Anatilimnocola floriformis: one gene and its partner. The protein of the gene in region 2 interacts with the protein of the main gene of each other region in a pairwise test. Links are inferred from orthologs where the notes say so. Each region holds a gene or a part of one and is shown on either strand. Other genes may lie near its edges. The genes, in order: M9Q49_RS35070 and M9Q49_RS06905.

The links.
Region 1: the proteins of M9Q49_RS06905 (region 2) and M9Q49_RS35070 interact in binary tests that used the Escherichia coli proteins (3 or more experiments, as listed by UniProt). The link is inferred for Anatilimnocola floriformis from one-to-one orthologs.

Annotation. Positions count from the first base shown.
Region 1 is NZ_JAMLFW010000005.1:25,679-33,637, forward strand. What follows is about bases 13-3,001. They hold M9Q49_RS35070 (PTS sugar transporter subunit IIA), read right to left. Parts: upstream 1,750-3,001; coding sequence 1,276-1,749; downstream 13-1,275. Other genes in these bases: M9Q49_RS35055 (YfcE family phosphodiesterase), read left to right, coding at 13-298; M9Q49_RS35060 (hypothetical protein), read right to left, coding at 327-764; M9Q49_RS35065 (HPr family phosphocarrier protein), read right to left, coding at 818-1,123; hpf (ribosome hibernation-promoting factor, HPF/YfiA family), read right to left, coding at 1,852-2,199; M9Q49_RS35080 (SDR family oxidoreductase), read right to left, coding at 2,431-3,001. Outside these bases: more of M9Q49_RS35055, read left to right, coding at 1-12; more of M9Q49_RS35080, read right to left, coding at 3,002-3,216; M9Q49_RS35085 (hypothetical protein), read right to left, coding at 3,506-3,883; M9Q49_RS35090 (hypothetical protein), read right to left, coding at 4,113-4,259; M9Q49_RS35095 (DUF2314 domain-containing protein), read left to right, coding at 4,457-5,074; M9Q49_RS35100 (hypothetical protein), read right to left, coding at 5,172-5,459; M9Q49_RS35105 (hypothetical protein), read right to left, coding at 6,043-7,455. UniProt on the Escherichia coli protein: Seems to have a role in regulating nitrogen assimilation.
Region 2 is NZ_JAMLFW010000001.1:1,688,118-1,696,325, reverse strand. What follows is about bases 2,507-5,744. They hold M9Q49_RS06905 (sensor histidine kinase), read right to left. Parts: upstream 5,398-5,744; coding sequence 2,707-5,397; downstream 2,507-2,706. Other genes in these bases: kdpC (potassium-transporting ATPase subunit KdpC), read right to left, coding at 5,404-5,744; M9Q49_RS06910 (response regulator), read right to left, coding at 2,507-2,702. Outside these bases: M9Q49_RS06920 (fatty acid CoA ligase family protein), read left to right, coding at 1-1,512; M9Q49_RS06915 (hypothetical protein), read right to left, coding at 1,528-1,920; more of M9Q49_RS06910, read right to left, coding at 2,013-2,506; more of kdpC, read right to left, coding at 5,745-5,982; potassium-transporting ATPase subunit KdpB, read right to left, coding at 5,994-8,099; potassium-transporting ATPase subunit KdpA, read right to left, coding at 8,114-8,208. UniProt on the Escherichia coli protein: Member of the two-component regulatory system KdpD/KdpE involved in the regulation of the kdp operon. KdpD may function as a membrane-associated protein kinase that phosphorylates KdpE in response to environmental signals.

The DNA of each region.
Region 1 (7,959 bases), on a different replicon or contig from region 2:
GCCGGTGCGCTACACGGCCAACGACGGCACGCGGTTCGTTATCGTGCATATGAAACGGCAGCTGCGCGGCCTGAACGAAGAGTTCGATATCCAAATCGTCGGCCACACGCACAAGGCCCGCGTCGAGCGCGAGCCCGATGGCCGAATGCTGATTAACCCCGGCGAAACCAGCGGCTGGAGCTTTGGCCGGCCGACAATCGCGGTGCTGGAGACCACCACGCGCGAAGTGCAGATCATCGATCTGCTCCCGACAGCTCCACCGAGCGAACCACTGCCGGCGGCGGTAGAAGGGGCCTGACACGAGATTTGGTGTTCACTAGCGAGCACTAAACCGTCGGCAGCGTGAACTTCGTTCCGTTGATGTGCCCCACCGGGAACATTGGCCCTTTGATGCCGAATGGACCGGTTCCAGTCCCTTGGTAATACAACTTCGCCGGATTGTCAGTGAATCGGCCGCAACACAAGAGACGCAACAGGGTGTAGTCAGGGCTGACAGCGTTGGCAGAAATATCGATCCACTGCGGCCAACAGCCGTCGCGGCAGAGACAGTCGACGACTTGATCCGCAGTGAGGTTGCTTAGCTCCACGCCGTCATCGTCGGGATACAGCACGTCGTCGGGAGACGCGTTGCCATCGTACGATTGATTGAGCAACACTCGGTACCGAAATTCCAGCGATAGCTCGTTGGTAACGAACTGACGAGCAAAGCGAACGGCAGTGTCGCTCGCGGCGAGCAGCACAACGCGAAAATCATGAGGAGCCATGCAATTGCTGCCAAGTGTTTCACTTCGCCGCGGCTGGCTAACTTTCGGCTGAACTACGTCGCAGCCGGTTCGTGGCCATTCTCCAACTCGCCAAAACCGCCCTCGACGAGTTGAGCGAGTGCGTCGAGCGATTCGGCCGCGTCAGGGCCGGTGGCTTTCAGTTTCAATTGCGTGCCGTTGCCGGCGCCGAGGGTGAGCAGATCGAGAATGCTCTTACCGTCGATGATCTGGTTGCCCTTTTGAATCTGCACCTTGCTCTTGAACGTCATCGCCATTTTGACGAACAGGTGCGCCGGGCGCGCATGAAAGCCCTGCGTGTTGACAACGACAACGAGACGTTCAGCTGTGGGCTCGGACATGACGAACAACGCCAAAGAGGGAACCGAAAAGGGTGCGAGCGAAAAAACTCACACCTGCAGCGCAGTCCGCCGAAAAACACTGCGCTGAAACCGATGCAGAAAAATCGCAGCGGAACGATGATCCGCTGCCCTGCGAACGAGGCAAACTAAACTTAGGCGAACTGATTGTGATCGGCTTCGTCGAGCAATTGACGAATGTCTTGTACCGACGTCGCTTGCTTGAGGAAGCGGCAGAACGTGTCGTCGCGCAGCTGGCGCGAGATATTTTCCAGGGCCCGCAAGTGATCGGCTGGGCGATCCGGCGGCGAGACGAGCAGGAAGAAGAGGTGAACCTTGTCGCCGTCGAGGCTGTTGAAGTCAACGCCTTCGTGGCTCACGCCCACGGTGCCGACCAGCTTGGTGGCGCTGGGGTGCTTGGTGTGCGGAACGGCCACGCCGCGGCCGATGCCGGTGCTGCCGAGTTCTTCGCGCTTCAGAATGGCAGCGATGATGCCTTCTTGATCGGCGGCATTGATGGCGCCCGCTGCCGCCAAGCCTTCGACCAGTTCGCGGATCACGTCGGGCTTCTGCAGAGCGGTCACGCTGGCCTTGATGGCGTCGACCTGTACAAAATCACTGAACTTCATTTCTCAGTTCCTTGCAATGAAAGGAGCAGCCAGCGACTGCCGCATTGTATCTAAATCAAGTTTGTTCGATTCACCGCGATTGCGAAAGCCTCGCTCGCGAGACTATTCATCTGTCGCTTCGGCGACGGGGGGCTCCAGGTGCTTATGACCGGTCGCCTTATGATCCTTCAGCCGTTCCTTGAATTTTCGCACTTGGGCCTCGACCTTGTCGATGACTCCATCGAGCGCGGTCAGCACATTTTCGGCCTTCACGGTGGCGATGAACTCGTCGTGATGTTCGGCCAGGATCCGAACTTCCACGCTCGGTTCGTCGCGATGTTCGAGATCGACCACCACCTGAATCGCCGTGATCCGGTCAAACAACCGGCGGATCGATTCCACCTTATCGGAAATTTTTTCCTGGGTGCCGGGGCTCAAATGGCCATGCCGTGCCGAGATGTTGATCTGCACCGATGCTACTCCAAAAGTCAAAAGGGAAGCCCTCTAGTCTAGCTTTTACTGCGACGAGCAACAGGGCAGGAAAAATCGTACCTCACGGGAAATGCGCAAAGCCGAAATGCTGTGCGCCGCTCCGTTTAAATCCAATGTAACGATGAGGCCAGCAGGCGGGAATCAGGAGTCGGGCAACCGTCGGTCGCCGCAGATCGCACAGCGGCAAGGCCTTGCGCTGTTTGCGGGCGGTTAAAACCGCATCGAAGTAAACCCGCCGTCGACATACAGATCTTCGCCGGTGATGAACGATCCCCCCCCGCGCGAGAGGAGCAGGATGGCCGCGGCGACCAGTTCGCTCGGTTCGCCGAACCGGGCCATGGGCGTCTGGCGGAGGATGTTTTCGACCCGCGCGGCGTCCAGAATCTTGCGGTTCTGCTCGGCAGGAAAAAAGCCGGGGCAGATCGCGTTGACGCGGACCTTTTGCGTTGCATATTCGCGGGCCAGGTTTTTCGTCAGGTTCACCACGGCGGCTTTGGCGGCGGAATAGGCGAACACGCGCGACAACGGCAAATGCGAGGTCACGCTGCCGATGTTCAGAATGCTGCCCCCCTTTTCCTGAGTCGCCATGTAAGGCGCAAAAACCTGGCAGCCGAGATGCGTCGTAAAGAGCTGACTCGTGATCACCGAGTTCCACTGCTCGTCGGTGATCTCGGCATAAGGAATGGCGCTGTTCGTGCCAGCGCAGTTCACCAGCATGTCGACCTGGCTGAACCGCGTGAGCGTACTGCGGAGAAGCTGCTGCACACTCTCGCGCTGGTCGGCGTTCACTTCCAGAAAGATCGCCCGGCCGCCCGCTTTTTCGATGGCAGCCACTCGCTCGGCGCCCCGTTCCTGCGAACGGCCAGCAATCACCACAATGGCCCCCGCCGCAGCGATCCCTTCGGCCAGCGCACCGCCGAGCACGCCGGTGCCGCCGATCACCACGGCAACCTGGCCGTCGAGCCCAAACAGTTTTGTCAGAAACTCACTCGCCATGGAAACTCATCCCGCCCGAATTGGCAGAACGAATGCGAAGTAGCTGAATTCGCCAGAATTCAGAGGTGGCAATCGGGCGTGACCATCTGAATTCTGGCGAATTCAGCTACAGTCGATTCGACTGCCCTGATTTGCCGCTTGAACGACCCTGATGGTAGTCGGTGGCGGAAGGCATGGGGAGGGAGGAGGCGGGGGGCGAGAGGCGAGAGAGGAACAGCCTAACGGTGAAGGGTTCTCTGTTGTTTTCCCTACCCTCTTCCTCTCTTCAACCCTTCATCTCTCCGACGCCTCACCGCTTCACGTGTTCGACGAGCTTTCCCTTCGTCACCGTTACCTGCAGGGTATCGAGGTCGAGCACGTACTCGGAGTGATTCTCGTTCTTGATGACGAGCGTTCCTTTGGTCGGCGTCACGAGGGTGATGAAGACATCCTGCACGTCCTTCTCTAGCACCACATCGTAGCGGACGACATACACCTGCTTCCGCCAGATCAGCCGATCGGTCGACACATCCCAAGCCTCGACGCAGCCCATCTGGTCATGCGGCACGCGATACTCGACCGCTCCCTGCCGAACCGGATCGACCTTCACCGGCGGCGAGCGTTTGGCAAACGCGGCCGGCGTGGCGAACAGACAGATAACCATTGCAAGGAGCGGGAGGTTTTTCACGAGAAGGTCTTTCCGTCGGATTTGAAGAGGCGCCACCTGAATAAGACGCAGTGTAAGGCGCATTGGTTTTCGCCGCCGCAAGAAAGCCCGCAGCGTGAGCGAGGGTTTGGGCGCGTGGACGCAAGAATTGGCAACGTGCGGCAGCACCATCGCGGTTGTGCTGTCGCACGTGGGTGGATCTAGAGTCTTCGCGCCCAAACCCTCGCTCACGCGTCGGGCTACCTGGGAGTTACGCGTAGAGATCGAGCTGCTTGCCGGTATCGAGCGTCTTGCCGATTTGGGCGGCCGATTGCAGCATCTGATTGATGGCTGCGCCCTGTTGCTTGTCAGCGGCTTGGGCCTTCCCAAGAACGCTGATCATAATCTGCGTTTGCACGGCAGAGTTCTGAGCGGCGGATAAGCTGGAAGTGTCGCACATGGCCGGTGAGTGGGCAGGGAAAGAAAGATCGGCGTCTCTTCCTCGTCATCGGCTTGCCTGCGAGCGGATTTCAAAAAACTTGGCCCAAGCAGATTACACGGAGTATTCCGCACAATCGGCGGAAGCTGGAGTATGCTGCTGGAAAAGGGGATCCCGTGAATCAAGCCTGGCCCTTCCACGACGAGCCGAACACTGCGTGCTTTACCACGACCTTTGTGCTCGAGGGTTCGCCGATCTTGCGCGTGTATCACGACTTCGATGGCGGTTGGCAGTTTCATGGCGATGACGATCAGCCGGCGACCGCGGAAGTTGCGCGCGTCGTTTCGCTGGCGAGCATGGTGACGCGCGACGCCGCGCTCGCGCAGTTGCGTGATCTGCCGTATGGCTGGCGAGCGACACGCAGTAGCGTTCGAGCACCGTGGCTGTTGGAGAAGAACAATCCGTATCCCACGTTCGCCGAAAACGGTTACTACCTGGAAGACGCGCTCTGGCTGTCGCAATATCGCGACGACATCACTCCTCCGCCGGAAGAAACGCGAGACGATCTTCCGCCCGGCACTTATGTGAAGCTTATTTTTCGTTTCGCCGCCGAAGACGCCGAACGGCAGGATGATGAAACAGAGCGGATGTGGGTGCAAATCACCGACCGCGACGAAGACGAAAACTACGTCGGCGAACTCGCCAACGACCCGCATCACGCACAGGTTCTAGCCTGCGGCGACGTCGTGTCATTTCATCCGCTGCACATCATGGCGGTATTGGAGGCGGAGTAGATTTTGAGGGTGGCTCTGGCTTATTCAATGCCACCCGTTTGGGTTGCAGTAAAGTGGTAGTGGCACATTAAGTGGACCTTAGCCGGGAAAGGCGGAATTAAGGGGAAACCGGAATCTTTGGCGATGCCCCTGAGCGTGACTCAAACGCCGGACTCGCCCACACTCCCGGCCGCAACTTCCGGTCGATCTGCTCTAGGGGCCAGAAGATTCGCGATGGCCAGTCGCCATTCATGCGGTAGTTCCGAAAGGCGATGCGATCCATGCTCACTCTTTCAAGCCGATCTTCACCTGGTTGAACCAGCACCAAATAACTCCCCACGTACAACACTGGCAGGAGCAACAGCACGATGGCGACAATCAGAGGTGCGCGGGATTCGCGGGTCATGTCCCAACTCTTTTAAAAGTGTGCGGCTCCTCGTGCATCCAAATCTTCAGATCATCGCCATCTCGTTTGTAGGGGAGATACACCTCTCCCCACTTGATTCTGCGAATTAGCGGATACACGCTGTAACGCGACCTGCCACCCAAAGGCGCGTCGGCATACCCATTGGTGCCGAAGCTCCAGCCGCCGTCAGACCCGGTAACCGGCTCCCATCTACCCTGAATCGCCTTGCACTCATACGCGCAGTAACAGTACGCCGCAACGCAAACGAACAGGAACATTGTGGCGATAGTCAGTCTCGCGGTTTGGGGTGTCATGAGGGCCATGGGCATTCCGTTTGGCAATAATGACGAAAGACTTCACTCCACCGCGTAATCCGGCACGGTTTGGGTCGGGCATCGATGATTAGCGGCAGTTGTTCCCGCCTTATTTTGCGGGTCTACTTAATGTGCCACTACCAATAAAGTGCAATATTCCAGCGCGATATTGCAGGCTGGTTTTGCTGCCAAGTCTTTTTACTGTAATGATTTGCGCGAGAAATCGAGTTTCGTATTGCTTGCAATAATCTAGGGGTCTGAAAGGGGGGCTATTTGGTCGCCGTGCTGGGCTTTTGCGCTGTTTCGCCAGCGGGCTTTTCGGCCGGTGTTGGTTCGCCGGCGGACTTCGGTGGGTCGAACAGGCGGAAGCCAGAGATTAGTTCCTGATCGATGTGGGCGTACTTTTCCACGAGCTTCGCATCAATGGTGAAGACCAGCGAAGCGCGGCGGCCTTCGGAATCGGAGACGTGATAATAGGTCCACTGGATCGGAATTTCCGAGGCAGCGCCAGTGACGAGCAGGCGGTACACCAGCAAGCCGTTATCGGTGGTGTTTTGCGAGGCTTCGGCGATGGTGCCCTTGTTTTGCTCGAGGGCTTTCTTCACGTCCCCCTGAAAGGCTTCGATCGTGAGCTTCTCGTCCTTGGCGAAGTTCTTGAGTTTGGCGATGTTGCATTGGGCGATGAGTTCGCCACGATCGACAAGCCGCAGGACCGCGCTGTCGTAACGCTCGGTCATCACCCGCCAACGGCGATCGTGGTTGAGCTCGAGACCACCTTTTTCGGAACGGAAGGTCAGCAGCTTTTGACCAAGGCCTGCCGTGAGGGGCAGCATGCTGAGGGACTTTTCGCTGAGCTCGGGCGCGTCGTCGGTGAGGGCCGTGAGGATGCGGATCCGCGTGGTGACGTCGTAACCCGGCTGGGCATGGCCGACCGCGCGATTTTCGGTGAAGCTGAGGGCGATCCAGGTGAGGAGTTGCTCCTTGGGATCGAGGTTGATCTTGGCTTTGAGATTTACTTCGCTCGAAACGCCACCGACCGCGCCGGTGACTTTTCCTTCGAGCGAGAGAATCGCAATGCCATCGCGCAGCTCGTCGAACTTGCCGACAACGTCATGCTTGTGAACGGCATCGAGACTGAGCAGTCGAACCACGGCAGCATCGGGCACCGGCCAGGTTTCGCCAACCTTCAGGGCTTTGCCGGGCAGGAGCGACTCAGGCAATACGCCGGTGCCGGGAACGTCGATCAGTTCGAGTTCCTCACGGAGCAGTGGCCCCTCGGGCGAGAAGTAGATCCCCTCGTCGCTTTCGGCCTGCAGCACGACCAATCGGCGCTCGTCGCGCAGCTTCTCGCTGAACTCGGTGTTTTTCAGATTGAATTTGGTTTCCGCCGTTTCGTAGTGGCGAACCAGGCGAGTGGCAGCCGAGTCTTTTCCGGCCGGCTTTGTTTCCGGCAGCCGCCGTTGCAAGAACAGCTGGTCGGCGGTTACTGACATGGGGAGGAATTTCACTTCCCGCCCGGTGGGGTTCATTTTCATCTGGCCGGAGACTTCGACAGCGACCTTCACCCGCTGGGTGCGCGTCTCATTGGAGTTGACTGCTAGCAGCAGCGCGCCGTCCTTGCTGGGCTTGGCGTCGTCGGCAGCGTAGGTAGCAGTTCCCGCAGTGGCGAGAAGGCCTGCCACTGCCGAAACCCGCAAAAATTTCCGCCGAGAAATTTCAGCGGACAAGGAATCGGTGCTGGCAACGAAGTGTTTATAGTGGCGGAGATGCGTCATTTTGGATCCCGATTTGAGACGGCGGTCCCGAATCGAGACTTCGCCCCTTCGCCCGACCTACCCAGTTTGCGGATTAGTCCTATTCCGCGGGGTAACAAGCATCGTGATCATCGGTTTGGGACGGTGGCGGTGTTCAACAAAACCCAATTGTCCGGCGTGTGGTTTGTGCTGGTGAGACTGGATTGTTGTCCCCGGAAGCGATCTGGTCGCTGTGATAGCAAAGTCACGCAGAGAACGGCAAAACGTGGCGCTTTTCGATCGATTCGGCCCTGAGAATATGTGCCGCGATTGCGGGTTGGGAGAAATCCAAAGCGCAAGCGCGAACTTGAGTTACAGCGGATGTGACTTACTCAATAACGGCGGTTTGCCGCGTACCGTTGGCCAAGGTGTCCAACGCGGCATAGCAAATGC
Region 2 (8,208 bases):
CACGCAATGGGCGTGCAGCCCGGCATGAAGCTGGTGCTCATGGTGCCGCCGAGCATCGATTTCATTGCGCTCGTCTTCGCACTCTTCAAATCGGGCGTCGTGCAGGTGCTGATCGATCCCGGCATGGGTCGCGGCAACTTGATTCGCTGCCTGAGCGACAGTCAGCCCGATGGTTTCATCGGCATCCCGCTCGCGCAAGCCGTGCGGGTTTTCCTGCGCGGCAGATTTCCAAAAGCCAAGTTCAACGTCACCGTCGGCCGCCGCTGGTTCTGGGGCGGCAAGACGCTGCAGCAACTGCGCGAGATGAATGCTCCACTCACGCCGCCGATCACCAAGCCGGCAGACCCCGCCGCGATCATCTTCACCACCGGCAGCACCGGTCCGCCGAAGGGAGTGCTCTATCGTCACGGCAACTTCAATCGCCAGGCCGATGAGATCCGCGACTTTTACCACATTCAGCCCGGCGAAATCGATCTGCCGGGCTTTCCGCTCTTCGCGCTGTTCAACTGCGCAATGGGCGTCTCCACCGTCATTCCCGATATGGATCCCACGCGCCCGGCGAAAGTGAATCCGCAAAACATCATTGAAGCAGTCAACGACTGGCAGGTGACGCAGGCCTTTGGTTCGCCAGCGCTGTGGAATGTCGTCGGCCAGCATTGCGAGAAAAACAATATCACCTTGCCATCGCTCAAACGCATTATGTCCGCCGGTGCGCCCGTGCCGCCGCATGTGCTAAAGCGGATGAAGCATGCAATTCATCCCGACGGCGACATTCACACTCCGTACGGCGCGACCGAAGCGTTGCCGGTCGCCTCGATCGCCGCGAGCGAGGTGCTGCGCGAAACAGCAGCCAAAACCGCGACCGGCGCGGGAACTTGTGTCGGCCGACGATTCCCGGGCATCGAATGGAAAGTGATCGCTATCGACGATGGGCCGCTCACGAACATCGAACAGACTCGCGAATTACCCCGCGGCGAAATCGGCGAACTCCTCGTGCGCGGTCCGGTCGTCACCAGCGAGTATGTCACCCGCACCGACTGTAACCCGCTCCACAAAGTGGCCGACGGCGAAACGTTCTGGCATCGGATGGGAGACGTGGGTTATCTCGAGCAGGCTCCAGCCGACAATCCGCGAGGCGAGCGGTTCTGGTTCTGCGGACGCAAAGCTCACCGCGTCACCACCGCGCGGCAAACATTGTTCACCGAGCCTTGCGAGGCAATCTTCAATCAGCATCCGCACGTCTACCGCAGCGCGCTCGTCGGTGTTGGACCGCGCGGAAAGCAACGGCCCGTCATCATCGTCGAGCCTTGGCCCGAACATCTGCCGAAGGATCGAATTGCTGCTCGCAAACTGATCGGCGAACTCAGCGAACTAGCCGCCGCTTATGAGCACACACGCGAGATTGAGACTTTTTTCATTAATCCTGCGTTGCCGGTTGATATCCGTCACAACGCCAAGATTTTTCGGGAACAGCTCGCTGTGTGGGCTGCGAAACGCTTGCCGCGCGAATAACAATCGCAATCAGGTTCAGCCCAAGATTTGGGCGAGTGCATCGACTGCTGACCGGGCCGCGGCCAATCCGCCCATTTTGTCGACGAACTTCTTCACCTGAATTAGCTGCTGCAGATCCGTCACGACTGGCCGCCCGGCTTGGCGACCGCGTTTGCCGACCTTGGCGTCTTTTTTTCTGGCGTTCGAAAGGACCGTGCTCACGAACTGGGCACTGGTGATCGTACCCTCTTTCTTCAAAGCATCGGCAATTTCTTTGGGGCTGGCGGTCGGGTTCGCAGCCTTATAGGAGCGAATTGCGGCAGATTTGTTTACACCAGATCTTGATTTGCGCGCCATCACCAGACTCCATTGGCAGAAGGTATAAGATTCCCTCCAATTAACAGTAGTGCTCTGTAACGAGAGCGTCAATTAGCGATTTCACGCCAAATAATAAATATTGCTATGAAAGTAATATTTATTAGCAGCGGTCATAGCGCATCTGCGATCGTGCTTGCCGGTCGCTAGTCAGCCGCAAAACGATATCCCACCCCCTGCTCGGTGAGTATATATCGCGGCCGCGCGGGATCTGCTTCTAGTTTTCGTCGCAAGCTGGCAACGAACACACGCAGGTAGTGATTTTCCTGAGAATCCTGCGGCCCCCAAACTTCTCGCAATAAGAAGCGGTGCGTCAACACTTTGCCCGCATGCTTGAGCATCGTCACTAGCAGCTTGTATTCGAGCGGCGTGAAATGAACTTCCTGGCCTTGGCGATGGACGATGCGGGCTGCCAGGTCGATTTGCAGATCACCGATCGCGACCTTCGTCACTTCCGTTTCGCCTCGATTGGCGTGCCGGAGCGCAGTGCGAATACGAGCGAGGAGTTCACCAATACCAAAAGGCTTGGTGATGTAATCATCGGCGCCGCGATCGAGCGCTTTGATCTTTTGCGGTTCTTGATCGCGAGCCGATAGAATAATAATCGGAGCTTGATACCATTCGCGCAGCCGCTGCAACACATCCTGGCCATCCATATCGGGCAAGCCCAGATCGAGAATGATTAAATCCGGCGGCTGGCTGGTTGCCTTGCGCAAACCATCCTCGCCGGAAACGGCTTCGCTGAGGCTATACCCTTCATTGGTAAGGGCCGCTTGCAAGAACCGCCGGATCGGCTGTTCGTCTTCGATGACGAGAATGTGATGATCGCCTGACATATGACTATTCTATCACGACCTGCGGCGCGTCTTTTGCCAGTGGCAAGCGCAGCAAGAACTCCGCGCCGCCGCTGGGAAGATTAGCAGCCGTAATGTTGCCGCCGTGAGCTTTGGCGATGGCCCGGCAAATGGCCAAGCCCAATCCGCTGCCGCGTCCGCCATCGGCAGCTTGTGAGGCTCGGTAGAATTTTTCGAAAACTCGTTCTTCCGCGCCGCTGGGCAGCCCCGGGCCGTTGTCGGAAACGGCGATGCGCAAGCTTGCGTTATCAACGGCGGCGGCGATCGTCACGTGCGTGCCGGCCGGCGTGTAGCGGGCCGCGTTCTCGAGCAGGTTGACGAAGACCTGCTCCATCAGCAAGCCATCGATGAAGACTAACGGCAAATCGAGCGGCAGGTTCACCTTGACCGGATGATTCTGCAACAGTCGCGCGGTGCGATGAAGCGCCGAGCCAACGATCTCTTCCAGCACATGCCACTGCTGGCTGGGAGTCGCGGCGCCGGCATCCAGTTTCGACATCTGCAGAATGTTTTCGAGCAGTCGGTTGAGACGAATCGCTTCATCGCTCACGGTCTCAAGCAGCTGCCGGCGCGTACGATCGTCGATCGACTCGCTCTCGAGCAGGCTGCTGCTAGCGCCGGCGATAGCGGCCAGCGGCGTCTTTAGATCGTGCGAAACGCTGCTGAGCAGGCTGCTGCGCACTTGCTCGGCCTCGGCCTGAATGCGGGCTTCGGCGGCGTCGATGGCCAACTGATCGCGCTCCAAAGCCAGCGCGAGCAGATTGGCGCAAGCTTCTAACAGCCGTCGCACATCGGGCTCCAGCAAACGCTGCGCATCATCAACGCGGATTGCGATCGCACCGTGAGTTCGCTGCGAGCCAACGAGAGGAAGAAACAGCGCCGCAGCGCTAGGTAGTGTATTCGTTGCGGCGCCGGCAATCTGATCATGCTCGACCACCCATCGCGCGACCGGCAAACTCAGCGCATGCCCGGCGATGGTCGAATCCTGACCGAAGGCGAGCTCCGGCGTCGACGATCGCCCTTGCAGATAAATAGCAACTTCTCCCCCAACCATCTCGGCCATGGTGCGGCCGGCCGCGCTGACCAGAAACAGATTGCCATAGAGTGAACTCAGTTTCTTGCCTAATTCATACAGGCCTGCAGTGCGCCGCTCGCGCTCACGCGTACTCTGCACCTGAGCCCGCAATCGCGACGTCAACGTGCTCACGGCCAGGCCGATCGCGAGCATGACCGCGAACGTGACGACGTACTGAACATCCGAAACATTGAAACTGTGAACCGGCGGCACAAAGAAATAGTCGAAGGCCAGAACCGCCAGAGCGCTCGCCAGAATCGCCGGACCACGGCCGTAGCGAAATGCGGACCAAGCCACGGCGGCCAAAAAAAGCATAACTGTGTTGGCCTCACCATCGGCGAAGTGCAACGATTGCAGCGCGTAAGCCGCGACGCCGGTCAGGGCGATCAGCAACGAAGATTTGAGATAAGGAAGAATATCGAATGCAGCCACCGGCCCGCGAACGCCAGTCGATTGCTTCGGCTCTTCCTCGCCGTGAATCACATAGACATCGATCTCGGCACTCTGCTCTAGCAGTTCGTCGACGACGGAACCAAAGAGAAGTCGCTTCCACCGCGGCTGATTGGTTTTGCCGATCAGAATCTTAGTGACGTTGCGCGAACGAGCGTAGCTCAGAATCGTGGCGGTCACGTTCTGCCCGGCAATGGTTACCGTTTCGGCTCCCAATCGTTCCGCGATCCGAAAATGTTGAGCGACTTGCTGCTGCTCAGGACTGTTGTTCGATTCACCCGTCAGATCGACTGAAACCGCGAGCCACGGCGCATCGAGCGCCGCGGCCATTCGCCGGGCCGTGCGAATGACGCGGGCCGTGGTCGGACTCGGCCCGACGCAAACGAGCAATCGTTCCGAAGTCGCCCAGGGTTGGCTGATCGACTTTTCGCGGCGGGCCGATTCCACATCGGTGTGAATCCGTCGTGCTGCTTGCCGAAGCGAAAGCTCGCGCAGGGCATTCAAGTTTGGTTTCTGAAAGAAACTTTGAATCGCGCGATGTGCTTGCTCGGGGAGATAAACCTTGCCAGCCTTGAGACGAACGAGAAGCTCTTCGGGGGTGATATCGATCAGTTCGAGATCGTCGGCCAGATCGAAGACGCGATCGGGAACGAGTTCGCGCACAACCACGCCGGTGATTTGGCCAATCACATCGTTGAGGCTCTCGATGTGCTGCACATTGAGCGTCGTCCAAACATCGATACCGGCGGCGAGCAGTTCCTTCACATCTTGCCAACGCTTCTCATGGCGGCAGCCGGCCGCGTTGGTGTGTGCGAGCTCATCGACGAGCAATAAATCGGGATGCCGCGCGAGCGCAGCATCGACATTGAACTCGCGGAGCGTCACGCCGCGATAATCCAACTCCTGCAACGGAATCGTTTCGAAGCCCGCAAGCAGCGCTTCCGTTTCGCGCCGGCCGTGCGGCTCGACATAGCCGACGACGACTTCGCGGCCCTCGACCTTTGCCCGGCGAGCGTTCTCCAGCATCGCGTACGTTTTGCCAACGCCGGCCGCATAGCCGAAGAAGACCTTCAGCGAACCGCGTTTCGCTTCGGCTTCGTCGGCCTGGACTTGTGCCAGCAGGGCGTCGGGATTGGGGCGAACTTCCGGCATGCGGCGTTAGTCTTTTTTCTGCGAATGATCGAGGGCCAGATTGAGGGCGAGCACATTTACGCGAGGTTCGCCGAGCACACCCAGTTGTCGCCCCTCGGTGTTTTGTCGGACTAATTCTCGCACGGATTCCTCTTTCATTTTCCTTACAGCGGCGACTCGCGCGACTTGAAATTCCGCCGCCGCGAGTGAAATCTGCGGATCAAGTCCACTGCCGGAGGCGGTTACCAGGTCGGCCGGAATGTTTGTCTTCGACGATCCGCTCGCCGTGAGTAATTCTATGCGAGCTTCGGCTGCTTTTTTTAGATCGGGATGCAACGGCCCATAATTCGATCCGCTCGAGGCCGTGGCGTTGTAAGCATACGGAGCCGTCGCCGAGAGTCGGCCCCAAAAGTATTCCGGCTTGGTGAATTGCTGGCCGATCAGCGACGAACCAATGGTTTGATCTGCCTTTTTCAACAAGCTGCCATTGGCCTGTTGTGGAAAAGCCAGCTGGGCAACCGCCGTGACGATCAAAGGATACACGCCACCGGTCAGCATGGTGAGCGCGACGAGCAGCAACGTGGCAATGCGTAATTGTCGAAACATCGGACGATTCCTTATGCAAGGCCCACGGCGGACAGCAACAGGTCGATGGCTTTGATGCCAACGAACGGCACGATCAGGCCGCCGAGGCCGTAAATGAGCAAGTTGTTTCGTAAGAGCTGAGCCGCGCCGACGGGACGATACGACACGCCTTTGAGGGCCAGCGGAACGAGGGCGATGATGATCAGAGCATTGAAGATGACTGCCGACAGGATCGCACTCGATGGCGAGGTGAGTCGCATCAAGTCGAGTGCTTTCAGCGCTGGATACGTTGCCGCAAAGGCTGCCGGCAGGATCGCGAAGTACTTCGCAACGTCGTTGGCAATGCTGAACGTTGTGAGCGAGCCGCGGGTCATCAGCAATTGCTTGCCGATGTTGACGATCTCGATCAGCTTTGTCGGATTCGAATCGAGATCGACCATATTGCCGGCTTCCTTTGCCGCCTGCGTGCCGCTGTTCATCGCCACGGCGACATCGGCTTGGGCAAGCGCCGGCGCGTCGTTCGTGCCATCGCCCGTCATGGCAACCAGGCGGCCACCTTTTTGATATTCGCGAATGAGCGACAGCTTGGCCTCAGGCGTGGCCTCGGCGAGGAAGTCGTCGACGCCGGCTTCGGCGGCGATCGCAGCGGCTGTGAGCGGATTGTCGCCGGTGATCATCACCGTCTTGATCCCCATCTGTCGCAACTCGGCAAAACGCTCCTTGATGCCGCCTTTGACGATGTCTTTCAGCTCGATCGCGCCGAGTACCTGTGCGTTGCGACTAACTACCAGCGGCGTACCCCCGGCTTTGGCAATTTGTTGTACGGCGGCGCGCACGTCGTCCGGCAAAAAACCACCGAGACTGCGGACATGGGTTTCGACAGCTTCGGCCGCACCTTTACGAATCTCCTGGCCGTCGAGCGTAACGCCGCTCATCCGCGTGCGGGCCGAAAACGGCACGAAATGAGGCTGGATTTGTTCGAGGTCGCGAGCACGCAGCCCGAAGCGCTTCTTGGCGAGTACTACAATGCTGCGTCCCTCGGCCGTTTCATCGGCGAGCGAAGCCAACTGAGCCGCTTCGGCCAATTCTTGCTCTTTCGTGCTCACCGCAGGAATGAACTGCGTTGCCTGACGATTGCCCAGCGTGATGGTGCCCGTCTTGTCAAGCAGCAGCACATCGACATCACCGGCGGCTTCCACGGCGCGACCCGACATGGCAACGACATTAGCCTGGCTGAGTCGATTCATCCCGGCGATGCCGATGGCAGACAGCAGCGCGCCAATGGTTGTTGGCGCCAGACAGACGAACAGGGCCACGAGCACCGTCAAGCTGATGACTTTGCCTTGGCCGGAGACCGCGACGCTGAACATCGAGTAAGGAAGGAGCGTCGCCACCACGAGCAAAAAGATCAACGTGAGCGCGGCGAGCAGAATCGCCAGCGCGATTTCGTTCGGCGTCTTCTGCCGCTTGGCGCCTTCCACCATCGCAATCATGCGGTCCAGAAAACTCTGGCCCGGCGCTGCTTTGACTTGAATGATCAGCCAGTCGGAAATTACTCGCGTTCCGCCAGTGACCGAGCTGCGATCGCCACCACTTTCGCGCACCACCGGTGCGCTCTCGCCAGTGATCGCACTCTCGTCGACCGAGGCAACCCCTTCGACAACTTCGCCATCGGCTGCGATGGCATCGCCCGCTTCGGCAAAGATCAGATCACCGACGCGAAGTTCGTCGGCCTGGCGAATTTCGATATCACCGTCGACTAGCAATTCCTTCGTCGATCGCCGTTTGCCAGAATGCGCGAGCGGCAAACAAAAACGCTTCGAGCCAACTTCAGAGCGACTCTTCTTCAGCGCCGCCGCTTGGGCGCGGCCGTGCCCCTCGGCGATGGCTTCGGCAAAGTTGGCGAATAGCACGGTGAACCAGAGCCAAATCGCCACGCCGAGCACGAAGACCGACGATTCGCCCGCTGCCGAGACAAACGAGTTGAGCCAAAGCGCCGTCGTCAAAATGCTGCCGAGATAAACGGCAAACATCACTGGATTGCGCAGTTGAACGCGCGGATCGAGCTTCGCGAATGAAGCGACAACGGCCTGGCCGAAGATCTTCTTATCAAACAGATGTGTAGATGTTTTAGTCATTGCGTGTATTTCTCCTAGTGCTTCGGCAGCTGCAGGTGTTCCACGATGGGTCCCAAAGCGAGCGCCGGAAAATAGCTGAGTGCTCCCACCACGATCACGACGGCGATTA